3 regions of the Rhizobium sp. CAU 1783 genome follow, and region 2 is predicted to be linked to each of the others. Evidence: predicted binding sites of a transcription regulator. Region 2 holds the regulator's gene; each other region holds the start of a gene.

The links. The regulator PhoB, encoded in region 2, activates phosphate uptake and scavenging genes when phosphate is short. The targets are predictions, from matches to a motif close to TGTCATNNANCTGTCAT.
Region 1: the regulator PhoB is predicted to act here: its motif matches at 5,327-5,343, upstream of ACX93L_RS14205 (YrbL family protein).
Region 3: the regulator PhoB is predicted to act here: its motif matches at 4,088-4,104, upstream of ACX93L_RS00745 (alpha-D-ribose 1-methylphosphonate 5-triphosphate diphosphatase).

The regions. Positions count from the first base shown of each region.
Region 1 is NZ_JBTOLM010000003.1:101,037-108,952, reverse strand. It holds gene ACX93L_RS14220 (putative bifunctional diguanylate cyclase/phosphodiesterase) at 20-2,074, opposite strand; gene ACX93L_RS14215 (aminotransferase class I/II-fold pyridoxal phosphate-dependent enzyme) at 2,222-3,580, opposite strand; gene ACX93L_RS14210 (L,D-transpeptidase family protein) at 3,811-5,139, opposite strand; gene ACX93L_RS14205 (YrbL family protein) at 5,383-6,129, shown strand; gene ldtR (transcriptional regulator LdtR) at 6,190-6,699, opposite strand; gene ACX93L_RS14195 (DUF6163 family protein) at 6,830-7,267, opposite strand; gene hemB (porphobilinogen synthase) at 7,400-7,916, shown strand, end outside.
Region 2 is NZ_JBTOLM010000002.1:501,541-509,456, reverse strand. It holds gene ACX93L_RS09230 (Hsp33 family molecular chaperone) at 1-843, opposite strand, end outside; gene argF (ornithine carbamoyltransferase) at 996-1,913, opposite strand; gene ACX93L_RS09220 (acetylornithine transaminase) at 1,921-3,132, opposite strand; gene ACX93L_RS09215 (GcrA family cell cycle regulator) at 3,563-4,105, shown strand; gene phoB (phosphate regulon transcriptional regulator PhoB) at 4,189-4,872, opposite strand; gene phoU (phosphate signaling complex protein PhoU) at 4,903-5,616, opposite strand; gene pstB (phosphate ABC transporter ATP-binding protein PstB) at 5,663-6,478, opposite strand; gene pstA (phosphate ABC transporter permease PstA) at 6,491-7,816, opposite strand; gene pstC (phosphate ABC transporter permease subunit PstC) at 7,813-7,916, opposite strand, start outside.
Region 3 is NZ_JBTOLM010000001.1:173,118-181,033, reverse strand. It holds gene ACX93L_RS00760 (PHA/PHB synthase family protein) at 1-1,478, shown strand, start outside; gene ACX93L_RS00755 (bifunctional enoyl-CoA hydratase/phosphate acetyltransferase) at 1,486-2,892, shown strand; gene ACX93L_RS00750 (acetate/propionate family kinase) at 2,889-4,061, shown strand; gene ACX93L_RS00745 (alpha-D-ribose 1-methylphosphonate 5-triphosphate diphosphatase) at 4,192-5,382, shown strand; gene ACX93L_RS00740 (ABC transporter ATP-binding protein) at 5,396-6,151, opposite strand; gene ACX93L_RS00735 (ABC transporter ATP-binding protein) at 6,148-6,981, opposite strand; gene ACX93L_RS00730 (ABC transporter permease) at 6,978-7,910, opposite strand; gene ACX93L_RS00725 (ABC transporter permease) at 7,907-7,916, opposite strand, start outside.

The DNA of each region.
Region 1 (7,916 bases), on a different contig from region 2:
AAAAGCGTCGGCCCTGCCCTCAAGAGGCCTTGCGCAGCTGACGCTCGCGCAGGAAATTCTCGAGTTCGTCGAGCGGCATCGGCTTGGCGAAGGCATAGCCCTGCAGGACGTCGCAACCGAGTTCCCGCAGGACCAGCGCTTGTTCCATGGTCTCGACGCCCTCGGCGACGACCTCGATGCCCAGCGACTTGCCCATCTCGATGATCGAAGACACCAGGTGGCGCTTCTCCGGAGAGACGAGGATGGGGGCGACGAACTGCCGGTCGATCTTGAGGCGCTGCGGGCTCAGCCTGAGCAGGCTGACGATCGATGCGTGACCCGTGCCGAAATCGTCGATCTCGATCTCAATGCCGAGCGCCTTGATCTGCTCGATATTGGAGGAGAGCGTCTCGTCGGTCTCGTCCAGGAAAACGGATTCGACGAGTTCGAAGGCAACGGTCCCGGGCCTGATGCCGACCGCCTTCAGGCTCTCGATCAGGCCGCGGTCGTTGAGACGGCGCGCCGATACGTTGACCGCGACCTTCGGGATGACAAAACCGAGATCCGCCCAGCGGTCGAAATGCTTCGTCGCACTTTCGAGGATGAGCCGGTCGATGACGTCGAGGACGTTGATATCCTCGGCGATGCCGAGGAAGTGGGCCGGAGCCAAAACGCCTCGCACGGGATGCTGCCAGCGCACCAGCGCCTCCACCCCGACGATCTCGTGGGTCCGGGCGCAGAATTGCGGCTGGTAGTAGCTGATGAATTCCTTCTGCTCGATGCCACGCAGGATATCGTCGGCGGTCTGCTTCGCATCGACGATCTCGCGCTGGATCTCCTCAGAGAAGAATTCGGCGGTGCCCTTCATGCGCTGCTTCACCCGATAGAGCGCGATGTCCGAGTTCACGAGCAGGCTCTTCGGATCGACCTCATCGCCCATGGCGACGGCAATCCCGACACTCGCACCGACGCGGCAGAGATGCCCCTGATACGGCACCGGCTGGCAAATTCGCTCGATCAGTGCGTTGGCCAGCTCGGACAGATGACGCGTGTCGTCGTCCGACACCTGGCGGACGATGATGAACTCATCGCCGCCGACACGGGCGATAAAGTCGTCGGGGCGGGTGGCGGCGCGGATCAGCCTGGCCACATGGATCAGCATCTCATCGCCGGCAACATGACCCATCGTGTCGTTGATCTGCTTGAACCGGTCGAGGTCGACATGGAGGAGCGCGATACCACCGCCGTCCGCAGCGCATCTCTTTGCATGATGTGCCAGCACAAGATCGAGTGAGCGCCTATTGGGCAGACCGGTCAGCGCATCATGGAGCGCGTTGAACTCAAGTATCGCCCTGGTCGCCTCCAGTTCCGCATTGCGTGCCTCGGCAAGATTCTTCGCCTTTTCCAGTGCAATGTTGGCGCGCTCCATGTCGGCCTGGGCGTGCGTCAGCTCACCCAGCGTGCGCTCGTGCCGGGCGACCTCACGGATCAATTCGGACCGGCTGTCGACGACGGTTGCGTAGTAGCTCGCCATGAAGAAGGCATAGACGGTTGCGCTGAAGGCCGAGGCCATGCCGGCATAGACCATGTTCGTCAGAGGGACATTGTCGGGGAAGGTTTCCCCGGACAGGACATAGGCCGCGAGAAAGAGCGACAGGCCGGCCAGAAGCTGGGTCATCACTGCAATTCGCGAAAGTACGGTCGCTCCCATGTAGAAGAAGGCGAGCATGGGCATCAGCACGTACCACATCAGGAAGGGCGAGCTGGCGCCGCCGTAGTGGTAGGATCCCCACAGGATTGCGAAGTTCAGGTTCAGGATCGAAAGATGGGCAAGCACCGCATAGGCATGCGGAAAGAGCTTGATGAGGCCGAGAAAGAGCCAGAAGCCGAAAATCGACGCCGCAAGCACCGGAACCTGCGGCCAAGGCGCCGGGTCGATCAGCCAGAGACTGATCGGGATCGGCGAACCGGTGATCGGCCCGAACATATGACTGATCAGGAACATGCGGACACGCTTGCGCGTGTGCACATCCTTTCTCAGATGCGCCGGCGTCAGCCAATCGATGGCTGCATCAAGCCGGTTTGCGAGGGTCATATCTCCGCCTTTCCAATACAACGTATCGGCTAGTATACGACATAATCATTTCGGCCAGGTGAATCGCGATTCGCACATCATTGCCGATGCTTAGCGCAAGAGCGGATGCGACCGGGGGACGAGAATCCGAAAAGATGAAGGGTGCGATCATACCGGATCGAGCTCCTCTGCCCCGGTCCTGACCACTCGCCCCGCGGCCAACAGACCGAGACGTTCCAGATCCGCGCGTCCCGCCTTCACGGCCTCGTCCAGGGCGGCGATCATGCGCTCGACGTCATCGGCGGTGTGGCCCGCCATCACCTGGAAGCGGAAGCGCGATTCCGATTTCGGCACCGCCGGATATTCAACCAGATTGGCGAGACCACCGCTCCCGGGCAGCCGTCGCGCAATCAGCCTGCCCAACGCCTCGCCTCCGACGAAAACCGGAACGATCGGCGACGGGGAGCCAAGCGCATGAAGCCCGGTGCGCTCCACGGCGTGGCGAAGGTGGAGGATGTTGGCCATCAGGCGGTTGCGGAGAATACCCCCCTCGTCCGAGCGGACAATGTCGAGCGCCGTGAGGACCACCGCCGCCTGTACGGGAGACAACGCATTCGAGAAGGTCTGCGTGGCGCTGTAGTATTTGAGGTACTCCGCCCCTGCCCGCGATTTCACCGCGATGAAACCACCGTTTGAGGCGAAGCTCTTGGAAAAGCTGCCTATCAGGATGTCTGCGGCATCCAGGAGGCCGGCGGCCGCTAGGTTGCCGCGACCGTCCGGCCCCATGCAGCCGAAATCATGGGCGCAATCGACGAGCAGCGTCGCGCCATGGTCATCGCAAGCGGCGCGGACGGCCGCGAAGTCCGGCACGTCGGAATGCATGGAGAACAGGCTTTCGGTGACGACGAGGATACCGCCCCCCGCATCCTTTTCGCGGATACGCTTTAGCCGTCGCTGGAGCGCTTCCGTGCGCAGATGTGCAAAATGTTGGATGCTGCCGGTTGCAGCGCGCGCGCCCTCCTGCAGGCAGGAATGGGCAAGAGCATCCATCACCACATGGTCATGGGAACGCACGAAACCTTGAACGGCGGCAAATCCCGCCGACCAGCCGGTCGGGTACAGCACGATCTCCCTCCCCCCGAGAAATTCCGAGAGCGCCTGTTCCAGGGCGAGCGAGTTCGCGGTGTTGCCGAGCAAGGCAGCGGAACCGGCACTGTGGACGCCGTATCGCTCGACCGCCTCGATCGCCGCCTGCTTGATCCGTGGATGGGAAGACAGGCTCAGATAGTCCTGGGATGCGAAATTGGTGCCCTGGAAGGGTTCACCGGCGTCATTGCGCACGCGGCAATGCGTGGAAGGCGCGCCTTCCGTCGAGCGTGCATAGGGCCACAGGCCATGCTGCCGCCGCCCGTCCTGCCAGGCAAAGAAGTCGTCCGCGCGCCGCAAAAGTTCGCGATCTGCCGGAGCCCGGAAATCCTTGAGGCTGCCCGTCAAAGTGGCAAAAGGCAATTCCTCTTCTGGCTTCATCGCGTCCATCTCTTCCCCGCGCGCCATTGTCGATCGGCACATGGGTAGACTGTATTTTTATGGGAAAATGGCCGCAATCCTAAAAGCTGACAGTGCAGATGCGTGAAATTCTTAACGGTTCCAATCACGATGCAATACAATTGCCAATTGCCAAACCATTGAAACTAAAAATGGAAAAGGCCGCACCCATGGCGCGGCCCCTTGCAACTACGGATCGCAGTCTTATGAGGTTATTGCGGCAAGATGTCGTCGTCGACCGAACCGCCAACCTGCTCGACACCGATGTTTGTCTGAAGCGCCAGCTGTGCATTGCCGTCCAGTTCGTAAATGTCGTCACGGAACTGCACGACCTTGTCCTTGGCGGACCAGGCAGAGATGTAAACCCAGTGGACGCCGATCTCGTCGGCCAGCGGAATCGGCGTATTGACGCGGGTCGCGATGACGCGCTCGATTTCCTGACGGCTCCAGCCGGGGGTGTTCTTCAGCAGCCAGACGACCAGATCGCGGACGTTCTGGACACGCACGCAACCGGAAGACTCGAAGCGCATCAACTTGTTGAACAGACCCTGCGTCGGGGTGTCGTGCATGTAGACGCCGTCCGGGCTCGGGAAGTTGATCTTCGTCGAGGACATCGCGTTGATCTTGCCCGGATCCTGGCGGAACATCAGGTTCGGTGCCTTGGGTGCGAACCAGTCGATGGTCTCCGGAGCCACTTCCTGGCCATTGCCGTCAATCAGGCGAATGCTGTTGCGGGTCAGATAGGTCGGATCCTTGCGCATCATCGGGACGATGTCTTTTTCGACGATCGAGCGCGGCGAGGTCCAGTAAGGGTTCAAGATGACATCGCTGACCTTGGAATCGAGCGTCGGTGACGGACGGCTGATACGGCCGACGATCGCGGTGTTGCGCAGCGCCACGCGGTCGCCCTCGACGGCTTCGACATAGGCGGCAGGGATATTGACCACGATGTAGCGGTTCTCCAGCTGCTTGCCCATCATCTCCTGGAAACGCTGCATGTTCACGTTCAGCTGCATCAGGCGGGTATCGGCCGACACGTTGAGCGCCTTGATGGTGAATTCTCCGAGCACACCGTCTTCGGGCAAGCCATGACGCGCCTGGAACCGCTTGACTGCACCATCGACATAGGTGTCGAAAGCATTCGACATGCCGGCCGAGCGATCGAGATCGCCGGTGATCATCAGGCGCTGGCGCAGTTGCTGAACGGACGGATCGACGGCCCCGAGCTTGAGCTTCACCGTAGGATTGACCTGAGGCCAGCCACCATTCGCGACGATCGCCTGATAGTCGGCGATCGCCTGCTGGATGTTGAAGAGATTGGTTGGGCTCAGCATCGGCGTGTTGGACACGACTGAGACGGTCGTCCGCGAAGCCTGCGCGTCGAACTGGTCGTCCCAGTTGCCGCGCCGCGGAGCGGTGATCACTTCATCGATCGCCGTCTGGGCGACTGCCTGACCGGCTACGGCAGCGACACCGGCTGCTCCGACGCCCCGCAGCAGGGCTCGACGGGACAAGGCAACGTTTCCAGACTTTTTCGACATTTTTCCTACCGTTTTCCAAATTGAACGACACATACCTTCCTTACGGCGGTATGGTTAACAAATGGACGATTTCCGCCCGCGCCGTGGTGAGCTAGCACCCTCGACCACGGCATGCATGCAGCTTTTTGCATGCATGGCCGGTCCCATATCAATATGGCCAATTCGTGGCTCGGCCCCTTGCCTGCGTTGTCACATTTCTGTCATACATCATGTCGTTATTTTCATTCACGACACAGAAATACTATGGCTTCCAAAGATTTTCGACACAAGTTCGGGCGCAGACTCGACATTAACGAGTGCCATTTCGAAACCGCCGGATCACTAAAACGTGTCTATACGCATCCGGACATGCCGGATGTGGTGTTGAAGATCGTCGATCCCGAGCGAACTCATGGCGACGGCCGCCTCAAAGGCGAGAGCTTCATCAAACGCAAGAACCCGCTCGGCGTCTATCGCGGCTTCAGGCGCGAACTCACGCAATATCTCATTCTGAGCCGTCGCTGGAACGAAGACGTCTGTGGCGCCCCGCCCTTGGCGGTGCCTTGTGGCCTTCAGCCAACCACGGCAGGTCTGGCTCTCGTGACCGAGAAGATCATCAATGCGGACGGGGAATTGGCCCCTACCCTCGAAAAACTGTTTCAGACAGGAGCAGTCGAGCTAAAGCACCTGGAGGCGCTCGAGCGGTTCTTCGAGGCCTGCATCGCCATGCATGTCGTGCTTTCCGACATGCACATGCGGCAGTTCCTTTACAGCGAGGTGCGTTCGGGGCGTCCGGAATTTGTCGTTATCGACGGCATTGGCGAGAAGAACATGATCCCGCTGCGGTCGCTGAGCGTGCGCCTGAACGGACGGCGCCTGGGCAAGGCCCGGGACCAGATCTTCCAAGAGATCTTTGCTCGATATCCGGCGCTTCAACGCCAATGGACCGGAAGACGCGCTGACGCGTCCCGGTCCGAATTGGTCAGAGGTCCAAGCGCCGAGAGGCGATGAAGGCTCCGCGCGGCCGCTGCATGACTGGAGGAAGTGCAGCGGCGCTTCAGCTCTCGTGGATTAGAGCTTGTAGCTGATGGTGTCGTTCCAGAAGCGGTCGAGACGCTGCAGGAGCTTGTTCATCTGGGTGAACTCGTCCGAACCGATGCCGCCGACCTTCTGGATCGAGCCGATATGACGCTCGTAGAGCTTGGCGACGGTCTCGGCGACGTCCTGACCGGCTTCCGTCAGGCTGATGCGGACCGAACGACGGTCGATGCGCGAGCGCTGATGGTTGATGAAGCCGAGGTCGACGAGCTTCTTGACGTTGTAAGACACGTTCGAGCCGAGATAGTAGCCGCGCGAGCGCAGCTCACCGGCGGTCAGCTCGGAGTTGCCGATGTTGAAAAGCAGGAGTGCCTGGATGGCATTGACGTCGCTGCGACCCTGGCGGTCGAACTCGTCCTTGATGACGTCCAGAAGACGGCGGTGGAGACGTTCAACGAGGTGCAGGGATTCCAGGTAGAGGTTGCGGATCGCTTCTTCCTGGGGATCGATCGATGCCGGCTGCGGCTTCAGTTTCGTGTTCATGTCGGTCTGCCTCACTGTTTTGGGTGGCGGCTGTTGTTTTCTCCCGCCTTGGTGAGGACCATATCCAATGCATATAAAATTCTATTTAAAACGCAGCCTTAACAGGAGCTTACCAAGCGGCCACATCCCATCAGGGTAAATCAACCCTTATCTCTTCCCCCTTGTGGCGCATTTCGAGCCACAGGGCGAACCGGAAGACGATATAGACCGCAGCCACCACCGCGTGCATGGTGACGGCAAGAGAGTTATGGCCGAAAGTGGGGGACCAGAGCCCGTACATGAGCACCTGGGTCCCTGCCCCGAGCGCCCAGATGACGGGCCCCCAGGATACACAGAGCCAAAGGCCGAGGGCCGCGATCGGAAAGAGAACGGCAAGGCTCGTGCCGACGACCTTCCATGGCAGCGCGATCAGATCGAAACGGCCGGAACCGCTCGCCGAGTAGCCGACCAGCATGCCCCAGTATTGGAGTGCGAACCAGAGGCACGCCACCGCCACCATCCGCAGGAAGATCACGAACAGCGTTTCCGTCAGACTGCGTTTCGGTGCGCTTTGAGAATCAGGTTCCATGCGCGGAGGATAAGCGCAAGCAGCCCCCTTTCGCCAGCCGCAGCCGCGACGAAGCGCGCGCTTCCGCTTTGGCAAAGGCTGGCTTAAGTGCTATCCAGCCAAAACTCAAAAGACGCAAACGAGGAATTCGCCATGCAGGACAAGACACATCTGGTCGACGACATCACCGGTCACCGCCGGATGCGCCGCAACCGCAAGGCCGACTGGACACGCCGCCTGGTTCAGGAAAACCGCCTGACGGTCGACGACCTCATCTGGCCGATCTTCGTCATCCCCGGCGAGAACATCGTCGAGCCGATCGCCGCGATGCCCGGCGTCAACCGCATGACGGTCGACAAGGCCGTCGAAGCGGCCAAAGCCGCGGCCGATCTCGGCATTCCGGCTCTCGCCACCTTTCCCAACGTCGAAATGAACCTGCGTGACGAGACGGGATCTCAGATCCTCGAAGCCAACAACCTGATCAACCGCACGACGGCCGCCATCAAGAAGGCCGTGCCGAACATCGGCGTCATCACCGACGTCGCGCTCGACCCCTTCACCAGCCACGGGCATGACGGCATCCTGCGCGGCAGCGAGATCGCCAATGACGAAACCGTCGACCAGATCGTCCGTGCGGCGGTCCTCCAGGCCGACGCGGGTTCGGACATCA
Region 2 (7,916 bases):
GCTGCAACGATCGTAAACGGCATTCGGTTCGAAGACGCGTGCACCGCGTTCATGGAACAGCCTGAAGAGAAGACGTTCCGCGCCGATCTGCGGATCGGTCAGTTCATCCGCATCGATCGTCTCGACCAGCATGCGCGCTTCCGCCCATGCGTCGTCTTCCGAGAGGGCGGAACCACCCTCATCGCCGTCACCGCCGTGAAGATCCGGCTGGCGCATGCGCTCCGGCGCTTCCGGGAGGAACTGGGCGATCAGGCCGCCTGCCCGCCAGCTGCGGCGCGGGCGCCCTTCGGCGTCACGGTCGAAGAATTCGGCCACGCCGAGACGTACCCGCGTCGGGATCTGTTCAGACTGGCGGAAATAGACGCCGGCGATGTCCTCGAGCGAAGCGCCATCGAGCGGAACGATGCCCTGATAGGGCTGCATGAAGTTGCCCTGATCGATGGTGAGTGCGAGCACACCGTTGCCAAGCAGTTCTTCCGGAGAAGTCCGACCGGCATCAATCGCTTCGGCAAGACGCTCTTCGTCGAAACGAGCATAAGCGCGCACGTTTTCGGGCGTGGTGAAGTCAGCGACCAGCAGGTCGACCGGACCGTCGCTCTTGGTCTGCACCGTGAACTTGCCCTGGAACTTGAGCGACGTACCGATCAGCACCGTGAGCACGATCGCTTCGGCAAGCAGCCGGGCGACCGGGGTCGGATAATCGTGGCGTGAGAGGATGGTGTTCAGCAGGGGACCGATCTGCACGGCGCGACCGCGTACGTCGAGCCCTTCCACCTGGAAGGGTACGACCCGGTCATCACCGGCGAAACCGAATTCGCCAAGCTCGGCAGGCCTGTTCGTCATGATTTTACTCCTGGCGCCGCAGCGCTCAAACAACGTGAGGCCCACAGGGGCCTCTTTCTCATCCGCACAAATGGGAAGCGGACCGACAAAGGTCAAGCGCGGCGAGACGTGCGCTCAGCCGCGTGATCCGCCCATGCTCGATGGGTCTGCGCTCAGATTGCGCCCAGGCACCAGGCCAGGATCGACTTCTGCGCATGCAGGCGATTTTCAGCCTCGTCGAACACCACCGACTGCGGACCGTCGATGACATCGTCGGTCACTTCCTCACCGCGATGGGCCGGCAGGCAATGCATGAACAGGGCGTCGGTGCCGGCGTGCTTCATCAGGGCCTGGTTGACCTGGAAGGGCTGGAAGATGTTGTGTCCGCGCGCCTTGTGCTCCTGGTTCATCGATACCCAGGTATCGGTCACCACCGCGTCGGCACCTTCGACGGCTCGTTCCGCATCATGGCACAGCATGATGTTGCCGCCGTTATCACGCGCCCAATTGAGGATCTTGTCGTCGGGCTCGGACCCCATGGGCACGGCCATGTTCATCCGATAGCCGAACCGTGCCGAGCCTTCGACGAGCGAATGCAATACGTTGTTGCCGTCGCCGGTCCAGGCGATCGTCTTGCCCTTGACCGGGCCACGATGCTCCTCGAAGGTCATGATATCAGCCATGATCTGGCACGGATGGGTCAGGTCCGTCAGGGCGTTGATCACCGGTACGGTTGCATGTTCGGCCATTTCAAGAAGGCGCGTGTGGTCGGTCGTGCGGATCATGATCGCATCGACGTAGCGCGACAGCACCTTGGCCGTATCGCCGATCGTCTCGGCGCGGCCCAGCTGCATTTCCGTACCCGACAGGAAGAGGGTCTCGCCACCCAACTGGCGCATGCCGACATCAAAGGACACGCGGGTGCGCGTCGACGGCTTTTCGAAGATCATGGCGAGCATCTTGCCGGCCAGCGGCTTGTCGGCAGAGCCGGCCTTGGTCGCCTGCTTGCGGGTCTTTGCATCCTCCAGGATCAGGCGCAGATCGGGCGCCGTCATGGCCGAGAGGTCGAGAAAATGCTTCGCGGATGCCATTTCTTGCTTACCTGCCTTCGTTCTGAGCTGTTACAGCGAGCTTCTCGTGGAGGTGCTCAGCCGCTTTTTCGATGCGCGCCAGACCTTCGCGCGCCTCTTCTGCCGTCGTGACCAGCGGCGGAAGCAACCGGATGACGTTGTCGCCGGCAGGTACGCCGAGCAGATGCTCGTCGCGCATGGCCATGAGCAGTTCGCTGTTCGGGATCTTTGCCTTGATGCCGATCATCAGGCCTTCGCCGCGGATTTCCTCGATGATATCCGGGAAGCGATCCTTCAGCGAAGCGAGCCCCTGGCGGAAGACCAGCGCGACGTCGCGAACATGGTCCAGGAAACCATCGGCCAGCACGACATCGAGCACGGCATTGCCTACCGCCATGGCAAGCGGATTGCCGCCATAGGTCGAGCCGTGCGTGCCGGCCTTCATGCCGGAAGCCGCCTCTTCCGTGGCAAGGCAGGCGCCGAGCGGGAAACCGCCGCCGATACCCTTGGCGACCGCCATGATGTCCGGCGTGACGCCGGCCCATTCGTGGGCGAAGAATTTGCCGGTCCGGCCGACGCCGCACTGGACCTCGTCGAAGATCAGCAGCAGGTCGTTGTCGTCACAAATTTTGCGCAGAGCGCGGAGGAATTCGTTCGATGCGGCGCGGAGACCACCCTCACCCTGCACAGGCTCGATCAGGATCGCTGCCGTCGCGTCGGTGATCGCGGCCTGAACCGCATCGAGATCACCAAAGGGAACCTGGTCGAAGCCCGGCGCCTTGGGTCCGAAACCTTCGAGGTATTTTTCCTGGCCGCCGGCGGCAATCGTCGCAATCGTGCGGCCATGGAAAGCGCCTTCGAAGGTTATGATGTGAAAGCGCTCGGGATGCCCCTTGGAGAAATGGTAGCGCCGGGCTGTCTTGATCGCGCATTCCAGCGCCTCGGCACCCGAATTGGTGAAGAAGACGCGGTCGGCGAAGGTCGCTTCGGTCAGGCGGCGGCCGAGCGTCTCCTGGCCCGGCACGTCGTAGAGATTGGACAGGTGCCAGACTTTGCCGGCCTGTGCCGTCAACGCCTCGATCAGATGCGGATGCGCGTGGCCAAGAGAATTCACCGCGACGCCGGCGGCAAAATCCAGATAGCGCTCGCCATTCTCAGTGAAGAGCCAGACACCCTCGCCTCGCTCGAACCGCAAGGGTGCGCGCATGTAGGTCTGGTAGAGTGGCGAGGCTTCAGCCATGGCGGAAACACTCCTTCTGGAGAGCGTGACGGAACGGGGCGACTTCGACTTTCCAAACAGGGTCCGAAAAATCAAAAATGCCGCCTTGCGGCGGCGGGTCGCACTATCATCATTTCAGCCTTGCCTGTCAACGAAACAGCGCAGTGCAGCGGAATTTTCGGGTACGCGGAAGTCGCAACGACGGGACTTGAGGAGCCCGGTCGAGATCAACACGGGCAGGTAGCAAGTTGGGGAAAACTTTAAAATCGATTCCCGATGATTCGCCCGACTCTTGTCAGCGAGTCAGCCCGGCACTAGGTTAATAATCAATAAATTGATTGCATGCGGCGGAAATAGTCACCGACAGTATCGAGGCAAGTTTGTTTCGGATTCATCCGAAGCAACGGTGAGCGATTCTGCCATCACACAGCGCGAGCGGCGGAGATATAGCATGAACTGGACTGATGAGCGAGTTGAAAAACTCAAGCGCCTTTGGTCGGAAGGCTTGAGCGCAAGCCAGATCGCAGCACAACTGGGCGGCGTGAGCCGAAACGCCGTGATCGGCAAGGTGCATCGCCTCAACCTCCCGGGCCGTGCGAAGGCCGGCGGCAGCACGACCACGGTTCGCGCAGCAAAGCGTCCGGCGGGAGCGCAGCGCACCCCGAACTACACCGCCCGCAACACCACGACGACCCGCACGGTCACCCGTGCCGCCGGCGCGAACCTGCTCAAGGAAGAGATCGAGATCGACGGCCTGGAGGAGATCCAAATCTCGCGCTCCACCAACGTCGTGCTGCCGATTTCCCGCAAGCTCGCCCTGACTGAACTTACCGAACGCACCTGCAAGTGGCCGATCGGCGATCCGATGAAGGACGACTTCCACTTCTGCGGCTGCGAGTCCGCCGACACGTCGCCCTACTGCAACTACCACGCCAAGCTCGCATACCAGCCGGTGGGTGAGCGTCGCCGGGCGGCCGCAGCGGCAGCCCGCTGAAGGCGCCCGACACACGCCAAGACAAACGAAAAACGGGCCTTACGGCCCGTTTTTTTATTCTGTTGTCAAGAGGTTGACGGAAGCTAGGCTTCCATCGAATAGCCCGCGCCGCGCACGGTGCGGATGACATCCTGCATGTTGGAGAAGTTCAGCGCCTTGCGCAGCCGACCGACATGCACGTCGACGGTCCGTTCGTCGACATAAATGTCATGGCCCCAGACACCATCAAGCAGCTGCGAGCGCGAGAAGACGCGGCCCGGCGACGCCATCAGGAACTCGAGCAGGCGGAACTCGGTCGGACCGAGGCGCACTTCGCGGCTCTTGCGGTGTACGCGATGGGTCTCGCGGTCCAGCTCGATGTCTCCACAGCGCAGGACGCTCGAGAGCACCTCCGGACGCGCCCGGCGCAGCATCGCCTTCACGCGCGCCATCAGTTCCGGCGTGGAGAACGGCTTGACGACATAGTCGTCGGCGCCGGTCGCAAGGCCGCGAACGCGCTCGCTTTCCTCACCGCGTGCCGTCAGCATGATGATCGGCAGGCGCTCGGTCTCCGGGCGCATGCGCAGCCGGCGGCAAAGCTCGATGCCGGAGACGCCCGGCAGCATCCAGTCGAGGATCAGGAGATCCGGGACGCGTTCCTGCAGGCGCAGTTCGGCCTCGTCTCCGCGCAGGATCGTCTCGACCTCGTAGCCTTCCGCTTCAAGATTGTAGCGCAGAAGCACGCTCAGCGCTTCCTCGTCCTCGACGACAGCTATTTTCGGCAGCATCGGTTTCGATAACCTCTCGAATGCGATCGATTATTCGGTGACGGCGCCAACAGTGGCGGTCAGATCTTCCTTCGGTCGCTCACCTTCCGGCTGGGCGCCCGTCGTCATGTAGTAGATCGTCTCCGCGATGTTGGTCGCGTGGTCGCCGATGCGCTCGATGTTCTTGGCGCAGAAGAGAAGATGGGTGCAGCTGGTGATGTTGCGCGGATCTTCCATCATGTAGGTCAAGAGCTCGCGGAAGAGCGAGGTGTACATGGCGTCGATTTCCTCGTCGCGATCACGGATCGACTTGGCCTTTTCGGCCGAGCGCGAGGTGTACACGTCTAGTACTTCCTTGAGCTGGACCAGAGCGAGCTCGCTCAGGTGCTCGATGCCGCGGGCGAGCTTGCGGGGAACGCCGGTCGCCTGCACGGCCATGACGCGCTTGGCATTGCTCTTGCCGAGGTCGCCGACGCGCTCCAGGTCGTTGGCGATACGCAGTGCACCGATGATTTCGCGAAGGTCGGCCGCGACGGGCTGGCGGCGGGCGATGGTGATGATGGCCTTGTCGCCGATCTCACGCTCGGCGGCATCCATGATCACGTCGTCGGAGATGACCTTCTGGGCGAGTGCACCGTCGGAATTCACCAGCGCGCGCACGCTGTCGCCGACCATCTGCTCGGCAAGACCGCCCATCTCGGAGATGCGGCGCATCAGATATTTCAGTTCCTCGTCATAGGCCGAGTAGATATGCGATGAAGACATGTTCGTTTATCCCTGAATTGAAAGAGCGATCACAGCGCGGCGGACATCAGCCGAAGCGGCCCATGATGTAGTCCTGCGTACGCTGATCGTCCGGATTGGTGAACATCTTGTCCGTGTCGTTTTCTTCGACGAGCAGACCAAGATGGAACATCGCGGTACGCTGGGAAACACGCGCCGCCTGCTGCATCGAGTGGGTCACGATGACGATGGTGAAGTTCGAACGAAGCTCGTGGATCAGTTCCTCGACCTTGGCGGTCGCGATCGGGTCAAGCGCCGAGCACGGCTCGTCCATGAGAATGACTTCCGGGCTGACGGCGACGGCACGGGCAATGCACAGGCGCTGCTGCTGGCCGCCGGAGAGGCCGGTGCCGGATTCCTGCAGACGGTCCTTTACCTCATTCCACAGACCGGCCTTCTGGAGGCTCGTCTCGACCACCTGGTCGAGTTCGGCCTTGGTGCGAGCCAGACCGTGAATGCGCGGACCGTAGGCGATGTTCTCGTAGATCGACTTCGGGAACGGGTTCGGCTTTTGGAAGACCATGCCGACGCGGGCGCGCAGTTCAACGACGTCGATCGACGGATCGTAGATGTCCATCTCGTCGAGCGTGATCTTTCCGGTGACGCGGCAGCCGTCGATCGTGTCGTTCATGCGGTTCAGCGTCCGCAGGAAGGTCGACTTGCCGCAACCGGACGGCCCGATCAGGGCGGTCACGGTATGCTCCTGAACGTTCAGGTTCACATCGAAAAGGGCGCGCTTCTCGCCGTAGTAAACGGAGACGTCCTTGCCGATCATCTTGTACTTGGATTCGGTCATTTTCTGATCCAGCGCCTTTTCAACTGCTGCTTCCGACATCATGTTCATGTCTAACTCCCTCTACCAGCGCCGTTCGAAGCGTCGCCGCAACAGAATTGCACCCACGTTCATCACCAGAAGGAACAGGAGCAGAATGATGATCGCTCCGGAGGTTCGCTCGACGAAAGCTCGCTCGGCCTCGTTCGCCCACTGGTAGATCTGAACCGGCAGGGCGGTCGACGGATCGAGCGGCGTGCCCGGATAGTCGGCGACGAACGCCACCATGCCAATGAGCAGCAGCGGAGCGGTCTCGCCGAGGGCGTGTGCCAGGCCGATGATCGTGCCCGTCAGGATGCCCGGCATGGCGAGCGGCAGGACGTGATGGAACACGGTCTGCATCTTCGATGCGCCGAGGCCAAGCGCTGCGGCCCGGATCGACGGCGGCACGGCCTTGAGGGCTGCGCGCGTCGCGATGATGATGGTCGGCAGCGTCATCAGGGTCAGAACCAGGCCACCGACGACCGAGGCCGAGCGCGGCAGGCCGGCGAAGTTGATGAACACCGCGAGGCCGAGCAGACCGAAGACGATCGACGGAACGGCGGCAAGATTGTTGATGTTCACTTCGATCAGGTCGGTGAAGCGGTTCTTCGGGGCGAATTCCTCAAGATAGATCGAGGCCGCGACACCGATCGGCAGGGACAGAACCAGCACGATCAGCATCATGTAGGCCGAGCCGATCAACGCCACGCCGACGCCAGCGGCTTCCGGACGGCTGGAGGCGCCGTTGACGAAGAGACCGGTATTGAAGTGCTTGGACAACGCGCCGCTTTCGGCCAGCGTGTTCATCCAGCCGATCTGGCGGTCGGAGACCTTGCGGTTGCCTTCATCGACCGAAAGATCGATCTGCCCCTTGAAGGCGGAGTCGATGTTCGCATTGGCGAGCAGCGCCACCGGTACCGTCCTGCCGATCAGCGACGGATCGGCGATGACCATGTCGCGCAGCTGGACGCGGACGCTATCGGACAGCATCTCGGTCACCGGCTTGGCGATCGTCTTGTCGGCGGGATCAAGGCCAAGGGCCGTTGCAAGAGCGTTGCGCGCGATCACGGGATAGTTCGCCATGACCAGCGTGTTCGGATTGGTGGCGCGAACACCCTTCGGATCGATAACCTTCTCGCTGAACTCGATCGGCAGCGTGATCTTCGACTGCAGGAAGGCGGTGTAGCCCCTGGACGTGACTGACGCGACGAGGATGAACAGGAAGATCAAGCCGAAGGCGATGGCGGCCATGCCATAGGCACGGAAGCGGCGTTCGGCACGGTAGCGGCGCTTGATGCCGATATCGCGGCGCACGGGCGCGGCGGCGGCGGTGTTGAGACCCGGCACGGGGGTAACGACCTGGCTCATTCGTACTGCTCCCGGTATTTGCGCACGATGTAGAGCGCATAGATGTTGAGGCAAAGCGTGATGGCGAAGAGCGTGATGCCAAGGGCGAAGGCAACCAGCG
Region 3 (7,916 bases), on a different contig from region 2:
ACGAGCGTTTCAAGGGCGAGGAATGGCAGCGCTTCCCGTTTAACGTGATGGCCCAGTGCTTCCTGCTGAACCAGCAGTGGTGGCACAATGTCACCAACGACGTGCCGGGTGTGACGCCGCACCATGAGGACGTCATCTCGTTTGCCACCCGCCAGCTACTCGATGTCTTTTCGCCGTCCAACTATCCGCTGACCAATCCGGTGGTGATGAAGCGCGCCGCGGAAACCGGCGGCATGAATTTCTTCGAAGGTTTTCGCAATTTCGTCGAGGACACCAATCGCGAGCTGACCGGGCAGCCGGTCGCCGGAACCGAGGACTTCGTGCCCGGCCGAACGGTCGCAACGACGCCGGGTCGTGTGGTCTACCGCAACCGCCTGATCGAGCTGATCCAGTATGCTCCGGCGACAGATACCGTTCATGCCGAGCCGATCCTGATCGTTCCGGCCTGGATCATGAAATACTACATTCTCGATCTCTCGCCGGAAAACTCGCTGATCCGCTATCTCGTCTCCCAGGGACACACGGTCTTCTGCATTTCCTGGCACAATCCGACCGCAGCCGACCGCGACCTCGGCATGGACGACTATCGCCGCCTCGGCGTGATGGCGGCACTCGACGCGATCAACGCCATCATGCCCGACCGCAAGGTGCATGCGACCGGCTACTGCCTCGGCGGCACGCTGCTGTCGATCGCCGCCGCCGCCATGGCCCGGGCGAAGGACGAGCGCCTTGCCTCGGTCACCCTCTTTGCCGCCCAGACGGACTTCTCCGAACCCGGCGAGCTTGCCCTCTTCATCGACCACAGCCAGCTGCACTTCCTCGAAAGCGTGATGTGGAACCGCGGCTTCTTGTCGGCCGACCAGATGGCCGGCGCCTTCCAGCTGCTACGCTCCAACGACCTCGTCTGGTCACGCATCGTCCACGACTACATGATGGGCGAGCGCAACCCGATGATCGACCTGATGGCCTGGAACGCCGACACGACGCGCATGCCCTTCCGCATGCATTCGGAATATCTCCAGCGCCTCTATCTCGACAACGAGCTCGCCGCCGGCCGCTTCATGGTCGACGAGCATCCGGCGGCGCTGCAGAACATCCGCGTCCCGGTCTTTGCCGTCGGGACCGAGCGCGATCACGTTGCACCCTGGAAGTCCGTCTACAAGATCCACTACCTGACCGACACCGACGTGACCTTCGTCCTGACCAGCGGTGGACATAATGCCGGCATCGTCAGCGAGCCCGGCCATCCGCACCGTCACTACCGGGCGACCACCAAGCGCGCCGTTGACCCTTGCGTCAGTGCCGAGGAATGGCTGGCGGAATCGCCTGTCGCGCAGGGCTCCTGGTGGACCCACTGGTCTCGATGGCTTGCGTCCCATTCGGCAGCGGATAAGGTTGCACCGCCGCCGATGGGCTCGAGCGAAGACGGCTACGCCGCCAAGGAGGCGGCACCCGGCACCTATGTCCACCAGAGATGAGCGACCGATGAACAAGCCACTCCTCACCAACCGCACCTTTGATGAACTCAAGGTCGGCGACAGCGCGACGATCCGGCGCAAGGTCGGGCGCGAGGACATCGAGCTCTTCGCCCGCTCCTCGGGCGACTTCAACCCGGCCCATCTCGATCCCGATTTCGCCGAGAAGGATTTCTTCGGCCACATCGTCGCGCATGGCATGTGGACGGCAGCGATGATCTCCGCCGTACTCGGGACCAAGCTTCCCGGCCCCGGCACCATTTATCTCGGCCAGGAGCTGCGTTTCCAGAAGCCGGTCGCTCCCGGCGACACCATCACCGCTGTCGTCACCGTCACCGAGAAGCGCGCGGACAAGCGTATCGTCGTCTTCGACACCCGCTGCACCAATCAGGATGGCGAGGACGTGCTGAGCGGTCAGGCGACCGTGATCGCCCCTTACGAACGCGTCGAGTGGCCGCAGGTTACTCTTCCCGCGCTGGCCGCCCAGCATCACGATCGCTTCGACGACATCGTCGCCGAAGCCCGCTCCCTTCCCCTGCTGAAGACGGCGCTGGTCCATCCCTGCTCGCCCGAAGCGATCCAGGCGGCGGTCGAGATCCGCGAGGAGAACCTGCTCGACCCGGTCCTCATCGGCCCCAAGGCGAAAATCCGCGCCGCCGCTGACAAGGCGGGCGTTGCCTTGGATGGGTTCGAGATCGTATCGGTGGAACACAGCCACGCGGCCGCCGAGAAGGCCGTCGAGCTTGCGGTCGCCGGCAAAGTCGCGACCATCATGAAGGGCAGCCTGCACACCGACGAACTGCTCGGCGCCGTCGTCGCCCCGGGTTCGGGGCTCAAGACCGAACGGCGCATCAGCCATGTCTACGTGATGGACGTCCCGGCCTATGACAAGTTGCTGGTGGTGACCGATGCCGCGATCAACATCGCTCCGAGCCTCGATCACAAGCGGGACATCTGCCAGAACGCCATCGACCTCATGCAACTGCTCGGCAACACCAATCCGAAGGTCGCCGTGCTCGCTGCCGTCGAGACGGTGAACGACAAGATGCAGGCGACGCTCGACGCCGCGGCACTGACCGTCATGGCCTCCCGCGGCCAGATCACCGGCGGCAGCGTCGACGGGCCGCTCGCCTTCGACAATGCGATCAGCCCCGAGGCGGCCCGGACCAAGGGCATCGTCTCGCCCGTCGCCGGGATCGCCGACATCCTGCTCGTTCCCGACCTCGAGGCCGGCAACATGCTCGCCAAGCAGCTGCTCTATTTCGGCGGTGCCGATGCAGCGGGGCTGGTGCTCGGCGCCCGCGTGCCGATCATCCTGACGAGCCGCGCCGACAGCCTGAAGGTGCGCATCGCATCTGCGGCCCTGGCCAAGCTCGTGGCGACCCGACGCGCCGCACAGAGGCTGCCGGCCCGATGACGGACAAATTGCTGCTCACCTTCAATGCCGGATCCTCGACGGTGAAGATCGGCCTCTTCGTCCGCGAGGGCGAAAAGGCCCGCCGCATCGGCAAGGGCATGATCGATTTCCGCCATACGCCCCTGACCTTCCATCTGGTTGAAGGACCGGAAGTCTTCGACGTACCGCTGGTAGCCGAGGGCGGCGACGTCCTTCATGAAGTCCTCGACGAAACCTTCGGCTGGCTCGCCAATCATTTCGACATTGACGCCGTAACGGCCGTTGGCCACCGCGTCGTCCATGGTGGCGACGTTTTTTCCGGCCCCGTCTTGATCGATGAAACGGCGATCGGCCGGATTTCGGCGCTCACCCCGCTTGCCCCGCTCCACCAGCCGCAGAACCTCCGGCTGATCGAGGCGATCCGCCACCTGAAACCGCATCTGCCGCAGACCGCCTCCTTCGACACCGCCTTCCATCGCACCCAGTCCCCGACAGTGCAGCGCTTCGCAATCCCGCGCAGCTATTTCGATGAGGGCATCAAGCGCTACGGCTTCCACGGCCTCTCCTACAAATACATCGCAGGCGCCCTCGCGAAGATCCGCCCCGAGCTCGCTGGTGCCCGCACGGTGATTGCCCATCTCGGCAGCGGCGCCAGCGTCTGCGCCATCCGCGACGGCGTGAGCCGCGACAGCTCCATGGGGTTCTCGACCATCGACGGCATCCCGATGGCGACACGCTCCGGCGCTCTCGATCCCGGCGTGATCTTTCACCTGATGGGCGGCCTCGGCCTTTCACGCGAAGCCGTGGAGGATATCGTCTACCACAAGTCCGGCCTGATCGGCCTATCCGGCATCAGCGCCGACAGCCGAATCCTGCTCGAAAGCGAGGCAAAGGAAGCCGCCGAGGCGATCGACGTCTTCACCTTCCGCATTGCCGGCGAGATCGCCCGCCTTTCGGCGACCATCGGCGGCCTCGACGCCCTCGTCTTCACCGCCGGCATCGGCGAGCATCAGCCGGCGATCCGGCGCGCGGTCTGCGAACGCCTGGCCTATCTCGGCGTAGCGCTGGAAGAGCGTGAGAACCTGGCGAATGCTCAGATCGTCTCCCCTGCAGGCGCGGGCGTCTCCGTCCTGGTGATCGAGACCGACGAGGAACAGGTCATCGCCGACGAGGCGCTGACCGTTCTCTAGACGTCGCGCCGCAACAAGCCGGAAACCGACATAGAACAGTCATACGCCATCGCTATGCACACTCGCATGCAAGGGCGCGATCTGAGTCTTCTTCGCCGCCCTCTCCCGCCCCTGCCGACGAGGATGTCCGATGCTGGTCGAGACCTTTCAGAATGGCGAACCGCGCCAAGGCGCCGATGCCGAACCCTTCGTGATAACCAATGCGAAGATCGTACTCGCCGACAAGATCTTCGAAGGCTCGATCGTGATCGAGGATGGCCGGATCGCCGCGCTGGAACCGGGCCGCACCGGTTCCTCCGCGATCGATCTCGGCGGCGACTACCTCCTGCCGGGCCTCGTCGACATTCACACCGACCATTTCGAAAAGCACGTCTTCCCACGACCGCATGTGCGCTGGGACTATATGCGGGCAGCACTTTCTCACGATGCCCAGATCATCGGTGGCGGTGTCACCACAGTCTTCGACAGCCTCTGCGTCGGGGTCTCTTCCGAAGAAAGCGAGCGCGCCGAAATCCTCGGCCCCATGATCGACGTGCTGGAACGCGCCCAGGCCGGCGGCATGCTGCGTGCCGAGCACTTCGTGCATCTGAGATGCGAAGTCGTCGACCCGCGCACGCCTGAACTCACCGCAGCCAATATCGACCGGCCGCTGGTCCGCGTCGTCTCGGTGATGGAGCATCTGCCGGGGATCCGCCAGAGCCGCGACATCGACCAGTATGTCAATCGCCTGCAGAAGGCCGGCGGTGAAAGCGAAACGATCATCCGCGACCGCATCGCCCGGATGGTCGACGAAAAATCCGACATCGGCCGGACCGTGCGTCCGGAGATCGTGGCACTTGCCCGCTCCCGCGGCCTGCCTTTGCTTAGCCATGACGACACGGACGTCGAACACGTCGATCTCGCCGCCGACGAAGGTGTGGCGATTTCCGAGTTCCCCTGCACGCTGGAGGCGGCACGCGAGGCACGCGCTCGGGCCATGCTGATCGTCGGAGGCGCTCCCAACATCGTCCGAGGCGGCTCACAATCCGGCAACGTCGCCGTTCGCGAACTGCTCGAGGAGCGGCTGGTCGACATCCTCGCCTCTGACTACGTGCCCCGCTCTATGCTCGACGCCGCCTTCCTGATCGCAGGGGATGAGGCACTCGACTACGACCTGCCGGCCGCGATCCGTCTGGTCACGAAGGCCCCCGCCGAAGCTGCGGGCCTCCCCGACCGTGGCGAAATCACCCAGGGCAGGCGCGCCGACCTGATACGGGTTGGCACGCATGAGGGTCACCCCTTCCTGAAGGCCGTCTGGCGGCAGGGCCGCAGGGTCGCTTGAGACCCTGCGGACGTCAGGCCTCGCGGCGAAAACCTTCGCTCGCCCGCAGCAACTCGCGCGTATAGTCCATCGAGAACTCGCGCGAGCGCAACTGACCGACGTCGAGCGCCTCGACCACCTTGCCCTTGCGCATCACGGCGAGCCGTTCGCACATATGGCTGATGACCGCCAGGTCGTGGCTGACCATGGCAAAGGTCAGTCCGCGATCCTTGCGCGCCTGTTCGAGCAGGTTGAGGATTTCCGCCTGGATCGAGGCGTCGAGCGCCGAGGTCGGCTCATCGAGCAGCAGCACCTTCGGCTCGACGATCAGCGCACGCGCGATCGCGATGCGCTGGCGCTGTCCGCCGGAAAGCTGGTGCGAGAAGCGGAACCGGAACCCGGAACCCAACCCGACTTCATCAAGCGCCCGGGCAATGCGTGCCTCGGTGTCTGTAAAGCCGTGGATCGCCAAAGGCTCCAGAAGCAGCCGGTCGACGGTCTGGCGGGGATGCAGCGAACCATAGGGATCCTGGAACACCATCTGGACTGTACGGTAGAATTCCTGGTCGCGCTTGCGTCCGCCATAGCTGCGGCCGTTGACCGTCAGGCTGCCGCTGTCGAAGCGGTTGAGGCCGGCGACGGCGCGCAGCAGGGTCGACTTGCCCGAACCGCTTTCGCCGACGATCCCAAAGGACTCGCCGGTCGCGATATCGAGGCTGACCTCGTCCAGCGCGCGGAAACCGTTGAACGTGACGAGCATGTCGCGGATGGAGAGTGCAGGTCCGGTCATAGTTTCCACTCCGCCTGGCGTTCGAGGACCGGCAACGGGTGACGGTCACCGTTGATCTGCGGCAGGCAGTTCAGCAAGCCCCGCGTATAGGGATGCTTCGCCTCGGAAAGGCGCGAAGCCGGCAGCTCCTCGACCACCTTGCCGGCATACATCACGAGGACCCGGTCGCAGAAGGACGAGACGAGCCTCAGGTCATGGCTGATGAAGATCAGTCCCATGCCGCGCTCGGAGACCAGCTTGTCGAGGATGCCCAGCACCTCGAGCTGAACGGTCACGTCGAGCGCCGAGGTCGGCTCGTCGGCGATCAGTAGTTCCGGCCCGCAGACCAGCATCATGGCGATCATGATGCGCTGGCCCATGCCGCCCGAGACTTCGTGTGGGTAAAGGTTGAACACGCGCTCCGGATCGTTGATCTGCACGGCTTCCAGCATGGCGAGCGCCCGCGCCCGGGTCTCGGCACCGGAGAGACGCTCATGCGTCTGCAGCGTTTCCATGATCTGTCGCCCGATCGGCATGACCGGGTTCAGCGAGTATTTCGGATCCTGCAGGATCATGGCGATCTTCTTGCCACGCAGCGCCCGGCGTTCCCGGTTGGAGATCGACAAGAGGTCGGTGTCGCCGAAGGCAAGCCGGTCCGCGCTGATCTTCGCATGTCCGGGCGTCAGCCCCATGATGGCACGGCCGGTCTGCGACTTGCCCGAGCCGCTCTCCCCGACGATGCCAAGGCGTTCACGCCCAAGCGTGAAGTTGACCCCACGCACGGCCTCGATGAGGCCGGTGCGGGTCGGGAAACTGACCCTGAGGTTTTCGACGGTCAGAAGCGGCGTCATTGGCCCGCCTCCTTCGGATCGAGCGCATCACGCAGGCCGTCACCGAGCAGGTTGAAACCGAGCGAGACGATCAGGATGGCAAAGCCCGGCATCGCGGCGACCCACCACTGGTCGAGGATGAAGCGGCGACCCGATGCGATCATCGCGCCCCATTCCGGCAGCGGCGGCTGCGCGCCGAGGCCGAGGAAGCCGAGACCCGCCGCCGTCAGGATGATGCCGGCCATGTCGAGCGTGACGCGCACGATCAGCGACGACATGCACAGCGGCATGATGTGGAAGATGATGATGCGGATGGGCGATGCCCCCATCAGCTTCACGGCCGCGATGAAATCCGAGTTGCGGAAGGTCAGCGTCTCGGCGCGGGCAATGCGCGCATAGGGCGGCCACGAGGTGATGGCGATGGCAAGCACCGCATTCTCGATCCCCGGTCCGAGCGCCGCGACCAGCGCCAGCGCCAGAACCAGTTTCGGGAAGGCGAGGAAGATGTCGGTGACGCGCATCAGCACGGCATCGACCCAGCCGCCTGCATAACCCGACACCGTGCCGACGATAAGGCCGATCGGCGCGGCGATGATTGCCACGAGGAAGATGACGAAGAGGGTCAGGCGGGATCCGTAGATCAGGCGCGAGAGGATGTCGCGTCCCTGGTCGTCGGTGCCGAGCAGATACCCCTCGGAACCGGGCGGCAGGAGCCGTGCGGCGCGCAGGTCCCCCTGGATCGGCGAATGCGGCGCGAGCACGTCGGCAAAGGCCGCGACGAAGATCAGGCCGAGGATGATCAGCAGGCCGAGTACGGCGAGGCGATTTTCCGAAAAACGCCGCCAGATGATGTAGAGCCGTCCGAGGCGGGCCTGCCGGCGCGATTGCGGTCGGTCGGAGAGCAGCCAGTCGCGCAGGCTTTGGGTGGATTGCATGGGGGTGTCGCTCATCGGCTG